2 regions of the Mesorhizobium sp. A556 genome follow, and region 1 is predicted to be linked to the other one. Evidence: riboswitches for the same ligand, from Rfam matches in the RefSeq annotation. Region 1 holds a riboswitch; the other holds the start of a gene.
What was found. A riboswitch is a leader RNA that binds a small molecule or an ion and turns the genes downstream of it on or off. The one in region 1 is predicted to bind S-adenosylmethionine.
Positions count from the first base shown of each region.

Region 1 (4,194 bases):
GTCCGCGTCGCCGACCAGTGCTCCTGCTCGAGGGACAAGATCCAGGGCATCCTCCAGGGATTTTCCGCCGAGGAAATCAAGGAAAGCACGCGCGACGGCAAGATCGAGGTGGCGTGCGAATTCTGTTCGACGGAGTATGAATTCGATCCGTCCGAGTTCGACGCGAAGTAAATTCTCTTCTCCCCCGGAACCGGGGGAGAAGCTCAGTTCACCGTTCTTTTCGAGTCCGGCAGGTCGAGCGAGAAGGCGGGGATGTCGATGTCGAACGTCTCGCCTTTGCCGTCGTGCATCGTATAGCGCCCGACCATGATGCCGGACGGGGTGGCTAGCGGGCAGCCGGACGAGTATTGATAGCTGTCGCCGGGGTTCAATTCGGGTTGTTCGCCGACGACGCCTTCGCCCCTTACCTCCTCGACCCGGCCCGTGCCGTCGGTGATGCGCCAGTAGCGCGACAGCAACTGCACGGGGCTGTCCGATTGGTTGTCGATGGTGACCCGATAACCCCAGACATAGTGGCCCTCCGAGGGATCGGAACGATCCTCCAGATAGAACGGCTCGACCTGTACCTCGATGCCACGGGTCGTCGCGCTGTACAGGTTTCGGCGGCTCACACCTTTGCTCTTTTCGCCAAAGCGGTCATCGTTCTCCGTTTTCTTGTTCGAGCATGATCTTGTCCGAAAACCGGTTTCCGCTTTTCAGGGTCATGCTCTGGCAAGCGCCTGGTCGATGTCCTCCAGCAGATCGTCGACGTCTTCCAATCCGATGGAGAACCGCAGCGTGCCGTCGCCGATGCCGAGTTCGGCGCGCGCCTCGTCGGTCAGGTTTTTGTGCGTCGTCGTTGCCGGATGCGTAATCAGGCTCTTGGCGTCGCCGAGATTGTTGGAAATCAGCACGATGTCGAGTGCGTTCTGGAAGGCGAAGGCGGCCTGCTTGCCGCCCTTGATGTCGAGGCAGATCAGCGTCGAACCGCCGGCCATCTGCTTTTTGACGATCTCCGCCTGCGGATGGTCGGCGCGCCCCGGATAGATGACGCGCGCGATTTCCGGCCGCTCGGCGAGGAAATCCGCGATCCTGCCGGCGCTCTGCGTCTGGTGCGCGACGCGGATCGGCAACGTTTCCAGCCCCTTCAGCAGCGTCCAGGCGTTGAACGGCGACAGGCTCGGGCCGGTGTGGCGGAAATAATTGTGCAGGTTCTCGTCGATCCAGTCCTTGTCGGACAGGATGATGCCGCCAAGGCAGCGGCCTTGCCCGTCAATGTGCTTGGTTGCCGAATAGACGACGACATGCGCGCCGAGTTTCAGCGGCCGCTGCTGCAGGGGCGTGGCGAACACGTTGTCGACCACCAGCCGCGCGCCGACCGATCGCGCCAGCGAAGCGACCGCCGCGATATCGACCACTTCCAGCGTCGGGTTGGTCGGGCTTTCCAGGAAGAACAGCTTCGTGTTGGGCCGAACCGCCTGTTCCCAGTTGGCGATGTCCTTGCCGTCGACCAGTGTCGCTTCGATGCCGTATTTCGGCGCCAGCGTTTCGACGATCCAGCGGCAGGAGCCGAAGACCGCGCGCGCCGCCAGAATGTGATCGCCGGCATTCAGGCCGCACAGGACCGCTGCCGCAACGGCTGCCATGCCGGACGCGGTGGCGCGGGCGTCTTCGGCCCCTTCCAGCGCGCACATGCGCTTTTCGAACATATCCACGGTCGGGTTGGCGTAGCGCGAATAGATGAAGCCGGGTTCCTCGCCCTTGAAGCGCGCTTCGGCGGCCTCGGCGGTCGGATAGACATAGCCTTGGGTGAGGAAAATCGCTTCGGACATTTCGCCGAACTGCGAGCGAAGCGTGCCCGAATGCACGAGTTGGGTGGCCGGCTTCCAGTTACGCTTATTTTCGATGGTCATGGGCGTGCCTTAAAAACAAAAAACCGGTCGCGAAAATCGCCACCGGTCCATGCTGCCTCGCGGCCGACGGTCCCTTAGCGACTTGTTTAACGTGGCTGCAAGCCGACCGGCCAAATCACCACGGGATAACGCCCTTTATTCCTCGCTTTTGCTTGCGTCAACCGCCCCGCTTATTAAGAAATTTGGGGGAACTATGACATCTGGGCCAGACTGCGGAGTGGACCTTTGCGCAAGACAGGCATTCTTCCCGACCAGGACATCGCGGCGCTGTTCGCAACGGGCGCGCTTAAGAGCGAGCGTCCGCTTGACGGCGACCAGATTCAGCCGGCAAGCCTCGACTTGCGGCTGGGCAAAAAAGCCTGGCGCGTGCGTGCCTCCTTCCTGCCCGGCCCTAATCATACCGTCGCCGACAAGCTCGACCGGCTCAAGCTGCACGAGATCGATCTGAGCGAGGGATCGGTGCTGGAAACCGGCTGCGTCTATATCGTGCCGCTGATGGAAAGCCTGGCGCTGCCGGCGGAGATTTCCGCTTCGGCCAATCCGAAAAGCTCGACTGGCCGCCTCGACATCTTCACCCGCGTCATGACCGACCACGGCCACGAGTTCGACAAGATAGCCGCCGGCTATCATGGCCCGCTCTATCTGGAAGTCAGCCCGCGCACGTTTCCCATCGTCGCCCGCGCCGGTTCGCGGCTGTCGCAAATCCGGTTTCGCACCGGTAACGCGCTGCTGTCGGAAGCCGAGTTGAATGAACTGCACCGCACTGAGATGCTGGTCGCCACCGAACCGCCGAACATTTCCGGCGGCGGCATCGCGCTGTCTATCGATCTTGCCGGCGACGAGAACGGGCTGGTCGGCTATCGCGGCAAGCACTACACGGGGCTTGTCGACGTCGACAAGCGGGCGGCTCACGACGTCGTCGATTTCTGGGAGCCGCTCTACAAACGCCGCGACGGCGAACTGGTGCTCGACCCCGACGAATTCTACATCCTCGTCAGCCGCGAGGCGGTGCATGTGCCGCCGCTCTACGCCGCCGAGATGACGCCTTTCGATCCGCTGGTCGGTGAATTTCGCGTCCATTATGCCGGCTTTTTCGATCCGGGCTTCGGCCATTCGGCTGCCGGAGGCACCGGCAGCCGCGCCGTGCTGGAAGTGCGCAGCCATGAAGTGCCGTTCATCCTCGACCACGGCCAGATCGTCGGCCGGCTGGTCTACGAGCACATGCTGGTCCGACCGAAGGCGCTCTATGGCACCGATCTAGGCTCCAACTATCAGGCGCAGGGCCTGAAATTGTCCAAGCATTTCCGGGCCGCTGGCTGAGAGCCCGTTTGGAAACTCTACCCAGCCGGACATCTGACGCAATTTTCTGCGCTTCCGGTGCTCACGTACTGTAGTACGCTCCGCTCCGGTTCTCGAAAATCACGCCATATGCCCCGGCTGGGCGAGTTATCAAACAGACTCTGAGGTTAGAGCACCTTTACCGCGACGTTCGTCGGCGCTTCGATCTCGATCGGGTTGCGCAGCGGCAGGCCGAAATCCTTTGCCTCGATCTCGAACATGTCGTCGGCTCTGGTGGCGATGCCGTCGGCGAAGGACAGCGTTGCGGTGCCGAACATATGCACATGCACGTCGCCCGGCTGGCGGAAGGCCGAATATTTGAAGTGATGGTATTCGAGATTGGCGATCGAGTGTGACATGTTCGTCTCGCCCGACAGGAAGGGCTTTTCCCAAAACACCTCGCCGTCGCGGATGATACGTGAGGTACCGCGAATGTCGGCAGGCAGGTTGCCGACAAGGATTTCCGGCCCGAAGGACGCGTTGCGCAGCTTGGAATGGGCCAGATAAAGGTAGTTCACCCGTTCGGTGACGTGATCGGAAAACTCGTTCGAGAGCGTGAAACCGACGCGGAAGGGTTGGCCGTCGTCGCCGATGATATAGATTCCGGCGATCTCCGGTTCTTCACCCGCGTCGGCGGCAAAGGCCGGCGAGACGAGCGGCGCGCCCGGCGCTACCGCCATGGTGCCGTTGCCCTTGTAGAACCATTCCGGCTGCACGCCGGGCGAACCGTTGGCCGGCTTGCCGCCTTCGAGGCCCATGCGGAACATCTTCATGGAATCGGTCAGTTGCTCGTCGCCCTCGGCGCTAAGCTTCTTGTGCATGCTGTCGCGGGTCGCCGCCGACCCAAGGTGCGTCAGCCCGGTGCCGGTGAGATGCAGGTGCGCCGGGTCCGGATGGTTGATCGGCGAGAGCAGCCAGCCTTTTTTGTAGGCGCTTTCGAGGTCGACGGTCTCGCCCAGGCCCT
Region 1 is NZ_JBTMXA010000015.1:67,289-71,482, reverse strand. Features, by position in the region: gene ACX3P0_RS21875 (Hsp33 family molecular chaperone) at 1-171, shown strand, start outside; gene apaG (Co2+/Mg2+ efflux protein ApaG) at 204-596, opposite strand; gene ACX3P0_RS21865 (O-succinylhomoserine sulfhydrylase) at 702-1,892, opposite strand; SAM riboswitch at 1,947-2,024, opposite strand; gene ACX3P0_RS21860 (2'-deoxycytidine 5'-triphosphate deaminase) at 2,118-3,212, shown strand; gene araD1 (AraD1 family protein) at 3,359-4,194, opposite strand, start outside.

Region 2 (4,194 bases), on a different contig from region 1:
CTGGAGGTCAAATCCGCGGACGGCTGCACGCGGCTGACCAAACCGCATGTCGAGATCGCGGCCGGCGAGCATGTCCTGTTTACCGGCGATCCGGGGGCCGGCAAGACGCTGTTCTTCCGCGCCATCGCCGGCCTGTGGCCATGGGGGCGGCGGCCGCATCGGCCTGCCCAAAGGCGAAGTGCCGGTGCTTGTCCCGCGCACGCCCTATTTCGCGCCGGGCAATTTGCGCGAGGTGCTGGGCCAGCCGGCGGGCGGCGACAAGCCGACCGATGCCGAGCTGGAAACCGTGCTGACCGAGATAGGCCTCAAGCGCCTGTCCGGTTTGCTCGACCGCGCGGGCTGGGAACACGAACTGAACGAGGACGAGCAGCGCCTGTTGGCGCTGGCCGCCGTGGCGGTGCGGCGGCCCCGCTTTGTCGTCATCGACGAAGTTCTCGACACCCTCGATACCGACACGCTGAAGCGTGTGCTGGCGCTGTTTTCAAAGCGGCTCGAAGGCACCGCGATCCTGGCAATCGGCCGGGCGCTGCCCGACAGAAAATTCTTCCACAAGACGCTGACCATCGTGAAGGACGCCACAGCCCCCGCCCTGAAGCCTCCCAAGCTGCGCGCCGGGGCGATGGAACCGCCGCCCGCTCAGGTCCGCGGACGTACGCCGACATCCTCCAAGTTGAACGACGTCGTCTGATAGACCTGGTTGATCCAGTTGCCGAACAACAGATGGGCGTGCGAGCGCCAGCGGTTGAGCGGCGGCCGGGACGGATCGTTGTCGGGGTAGTATCCATGCGGAACCTCGACCTCTACGCCGGTGGCTACGTCGCGGTCGTACTCGTCCTTGAGCGAGGTGGAATCGTATTCGATATGGTTGAACATGTAGAGCCGGTTACCGGTTTCCCCGGCCAGCAGGCAGGGGCCGGTCACGTCCGATTCCATCAAAAGGTCGAGCCCGGTCTCGGGCCGGATATCGGCGCGGCGCACCTCCGTCCAGCGTGAAACCGGAATGGCGAAATCGTCTGAAAAGCCTGAAAGATAGGGCGAGGCGGGCGCATTGTTGCGGTGCCGGAAGACGCCGAAGGCCTTCTTGTCCAGCGTGTATTTCGGAATGCGGTGGAAATGCCAGGCCGCCGCCATCGCCCCCCAGCAGATGAAGAACGGGGAATGGACGTTGGTGGTCGTCCAATCGAAGATGCGCTCGAGTTCGCGCCAGTAGGTGACTTCCTCGAAGGGCAAAAGCTCGATGGGCGCGCCGGTGACGATGAAGCCGTCGAATTTGCGGTGCTTTACCTCCTCCCAAGTCTGGTAGAAGGAGATCAGGTGCTCTTCGGGCGTGTGCTTGGCCTTGTGATTGCCGATGCGCACCAGCGTCAGCTCGACCTGAAGCGGTGTCGCCCCGATCAAGCGCGCGATCTGCGTCTCCGTGCGGATCTTGTTGGGCATGAGGTTTAGCAGCGCGATCTGCAGCGGGCGGATGTCCTGACGCCGCGCCGTCTTCTCGTCCATCACGGACACGCCCTCGCGCACAAGCACTTCGTGGGCGGGAAGTTGATCGGGGATCTTGATCGGCATCTGGCAGACTCCAAACAAAAACCGGCGGCGAAATCACGACCGGTCTGAACGAGTTTGCCAGCAACGGTCATTTAGCGAGTTATTTAACGTGGCTGCAAGCCGACCGGCCAAATCACCACGGAACGGCTATTCTTCTAGAACTGCAGGCGCTGTGCGTCAACGGTTCTCTCGACAAGCGCGGGTGCGGCCTGTATGCCGCAACCGCATCATCTGAACGGAACCACCCGATGTCCGCACCTTCCCAGAACGACCGCCCGACGCCGCGTGCCGGTATCATGGACATCGAGGCCTATGTGCCGGGCAAGAGCGCCGCACCTGCCGGCGTAAAGCTCTACAAGCTCTCCTCCAACGAGAACCCGCTGGGCGCTTCGCACAAGGCGATCAAGGCCGCACGCGACGTGGCCGGCCACCTCGAATTCTATCCCGATGGGTCCACCACGCGACTGCGTGAGGCGATTGCCGAAGTTCACGGCCTCAACCCGGCGAACATCATCTGCTCGAACGGTTCGGACGAGGTGCTGGGGCTGTTGTCGCAAGCCTATCTGTCGCCCGGCGACGAGGCGATTTTCACCGAGCACGGCTTTCTGGTCTACAGGATATCGACGCAAAGTGCGGGGGCAACGCCCGTATCCGTCAAGGAAGCCGACGAGCGCGCCGATGTCGACGCCATTCTGGCGGCGGTAACGCCCAGGACAAAAATCGTTTTCCTGGCCAATCCCAACAACCCGACCGGCACCTATTTGCCGTTCGAGGAGGTGCGCCGCCTGCATGCCGGCCTGCCGAAGACCGTGCTTTTGGTGCTCGATGCGGCCTATGCCGAATATGTCCGCCGCAACGACTACGAGGCCGGCGTCGAGCTAGTGGCCGGCTCGCAAAACGTCGTCATGACCCGCACCTTCTCGAAAATCCATGGCCTTGGCGGCGCGCGCATCGGCTGGATGTATGCGCCGGCCCACATCATTGATACGCTCAACCGCATTCGCGGGCCTTTCAACGTCAACGCGACCGCCATCGAGGCCGGCATCGCGGCCATGCGCGACCGTGCCCATGTCGAGCGCACGGTTTCGCACAACGAGACATGGCTGAACTGGCTGACGGAAGAACTGACGAAACTCGGCCTGCGCATAACGCCCAGCGTCGGCAATTTCATCCTGATCCATTTCCCCGATGAGGCGCGGCATTCGGCGGCGGACGCCGACGGCTATCTGACGGCTCGAGGCTATATTCTGCGGCGCGTTGCCGGCTACGGTTTTCCCAACGCGCTGCGGATGACGGTCGGAACCGAAGACGCCAATCGCGGCGTAGTCGCCGCACTCACGGAATTCCTGAAAAGTTGAAGCAATGCCCGAACCCCTGTTTGAAAAGATCGCCCTGGTCGGCATCGGCCTGATCGGCTCGTCGCTGGCGCGTGTCATCGCCCGCGAAGGGCTGGCCGGCCATGTCGCCATTTCCACCCGCAGCGCAAACACCCTGAAGCGAGCCGAGGAACTCGGTCTTGGCGACAGCTACTCGACGGACGCGGCGGAAGCCGTTCGCGACGCCGATCTGGTCATCGTCTCGGTGCCGGTCGGCTCGTCGGAAGCCGTCGCCAGGGAGATTGCCCCGGCGCTGAAAGCGGGCGCGATCCTCACCGACGTCGGCTCGACCAAGGCTTCCGTCATCGCGCAGATGCAACCTTATGTCCCCGAAGGGGTGCATTTCATTCCCGGCCACCCGCTGGCCGGCACGGAAAAGTCAGGCCCCGACGCCGGCTTTGCCGAATTGTTCGAAAACCGCTGGTGCATCTTCACGCCGCTGCCCGATACCGACCCGGCGGCGCTGGAAAAACTGTCGGAATTCTGGCGGCGCTGCGGCGCCAATATCGACACGATGGACCCCGCACATCATGACATGACGCTGGCCATCGTCTCGCACCTGCCGCACATCATCGCCTACAACATCGTCGGCACCGCCGACGACCTGCAATCGGTGACCAAGTCGGAAGTCATCAAATACTCGGCTTCCGGCTTTCGCGACTTCACCCGCCTGGCGGCGTCCGACCCGACCATGTGGCGCGACGTATGCCTGCACAACAAGGACGCGATCCTTGAAATGCTGGCGCGCTTTTCGGAAGACCTCGCCTCGCTTCAGCGCGCGATCCGCTGGGGCGACGGCGACAAGCTGTTCGACCTGTTCACCCGCACCCGCGCCGTGCGCCGCTCCATCATCGAGGCCGGCCAGGATACCGCCGCGCCGGACTTCGGGCGGCAGAAATAAGGGAGTAGGGAGTAGGGAGTAGGGAGTAGGGAGTAGGGAGTAGCATTGACGGGAGTTCCGACTTCCGCAACCCTACTGCCCTAACCCCCTACTCCACCGGCTTGATCTGTCCCAGCGGGATGAACCCCAACGACGCCTTGCCTTTGACGATCTTCAAGGGCATGGCCGGTTCGTTGCCCAGCAGCGACAGCGCAGCAAAACCCTGCTGGATTTTGCGTTGCTGTTCGGGAATGGCGGTTGCCAGGATGGTCGCCGTCGCATTCGGGTCCTGAAGCTTGATCATGAGGCTGGCGTCGATCAGCCCGTCCGCATCGACCGAGATAGGCCCGGAAACCGAGATGCCCGCCGTGCCCGACGACAGGTCGAGTTGCA
Region 2 is NZ_JBTMXA010000003.1:288,995-293,188, forward strand. Features, by position in the region: partial or broken gene ACX3P0_RS09895 (ABC transporter ATP-binding protein/permease) at 1-688, shown strand, start outside; gene metA (homoserine O-acetyltransferase MetA) at 637-1,566, opposite strand; SAM riboswitch at 1,618-1,695, opposite strand; gene hisC (histidinol-phosphate transaminase) at 1,794-2,903, shown strand; gene ACX3P0_RS09910 (prephenate/arogenate dehydrogenase family protein) at 2,908-3,822, shown strand; gene ACX3P0_RS09915 (DUF2125 domain-containing protein) at 3,911-4,194, opposite strand, start outside.
Region 2: it holds a riboswitch for S-adenosylmethionine, as region 1 does, so the genes downstream of both, metA (homoserine O-acetyltransferase MetA) here and ACX3P0_RS21865 (O-succinylhomoserine sulfhydrylase) in region 1, are expected to answer to the same signal.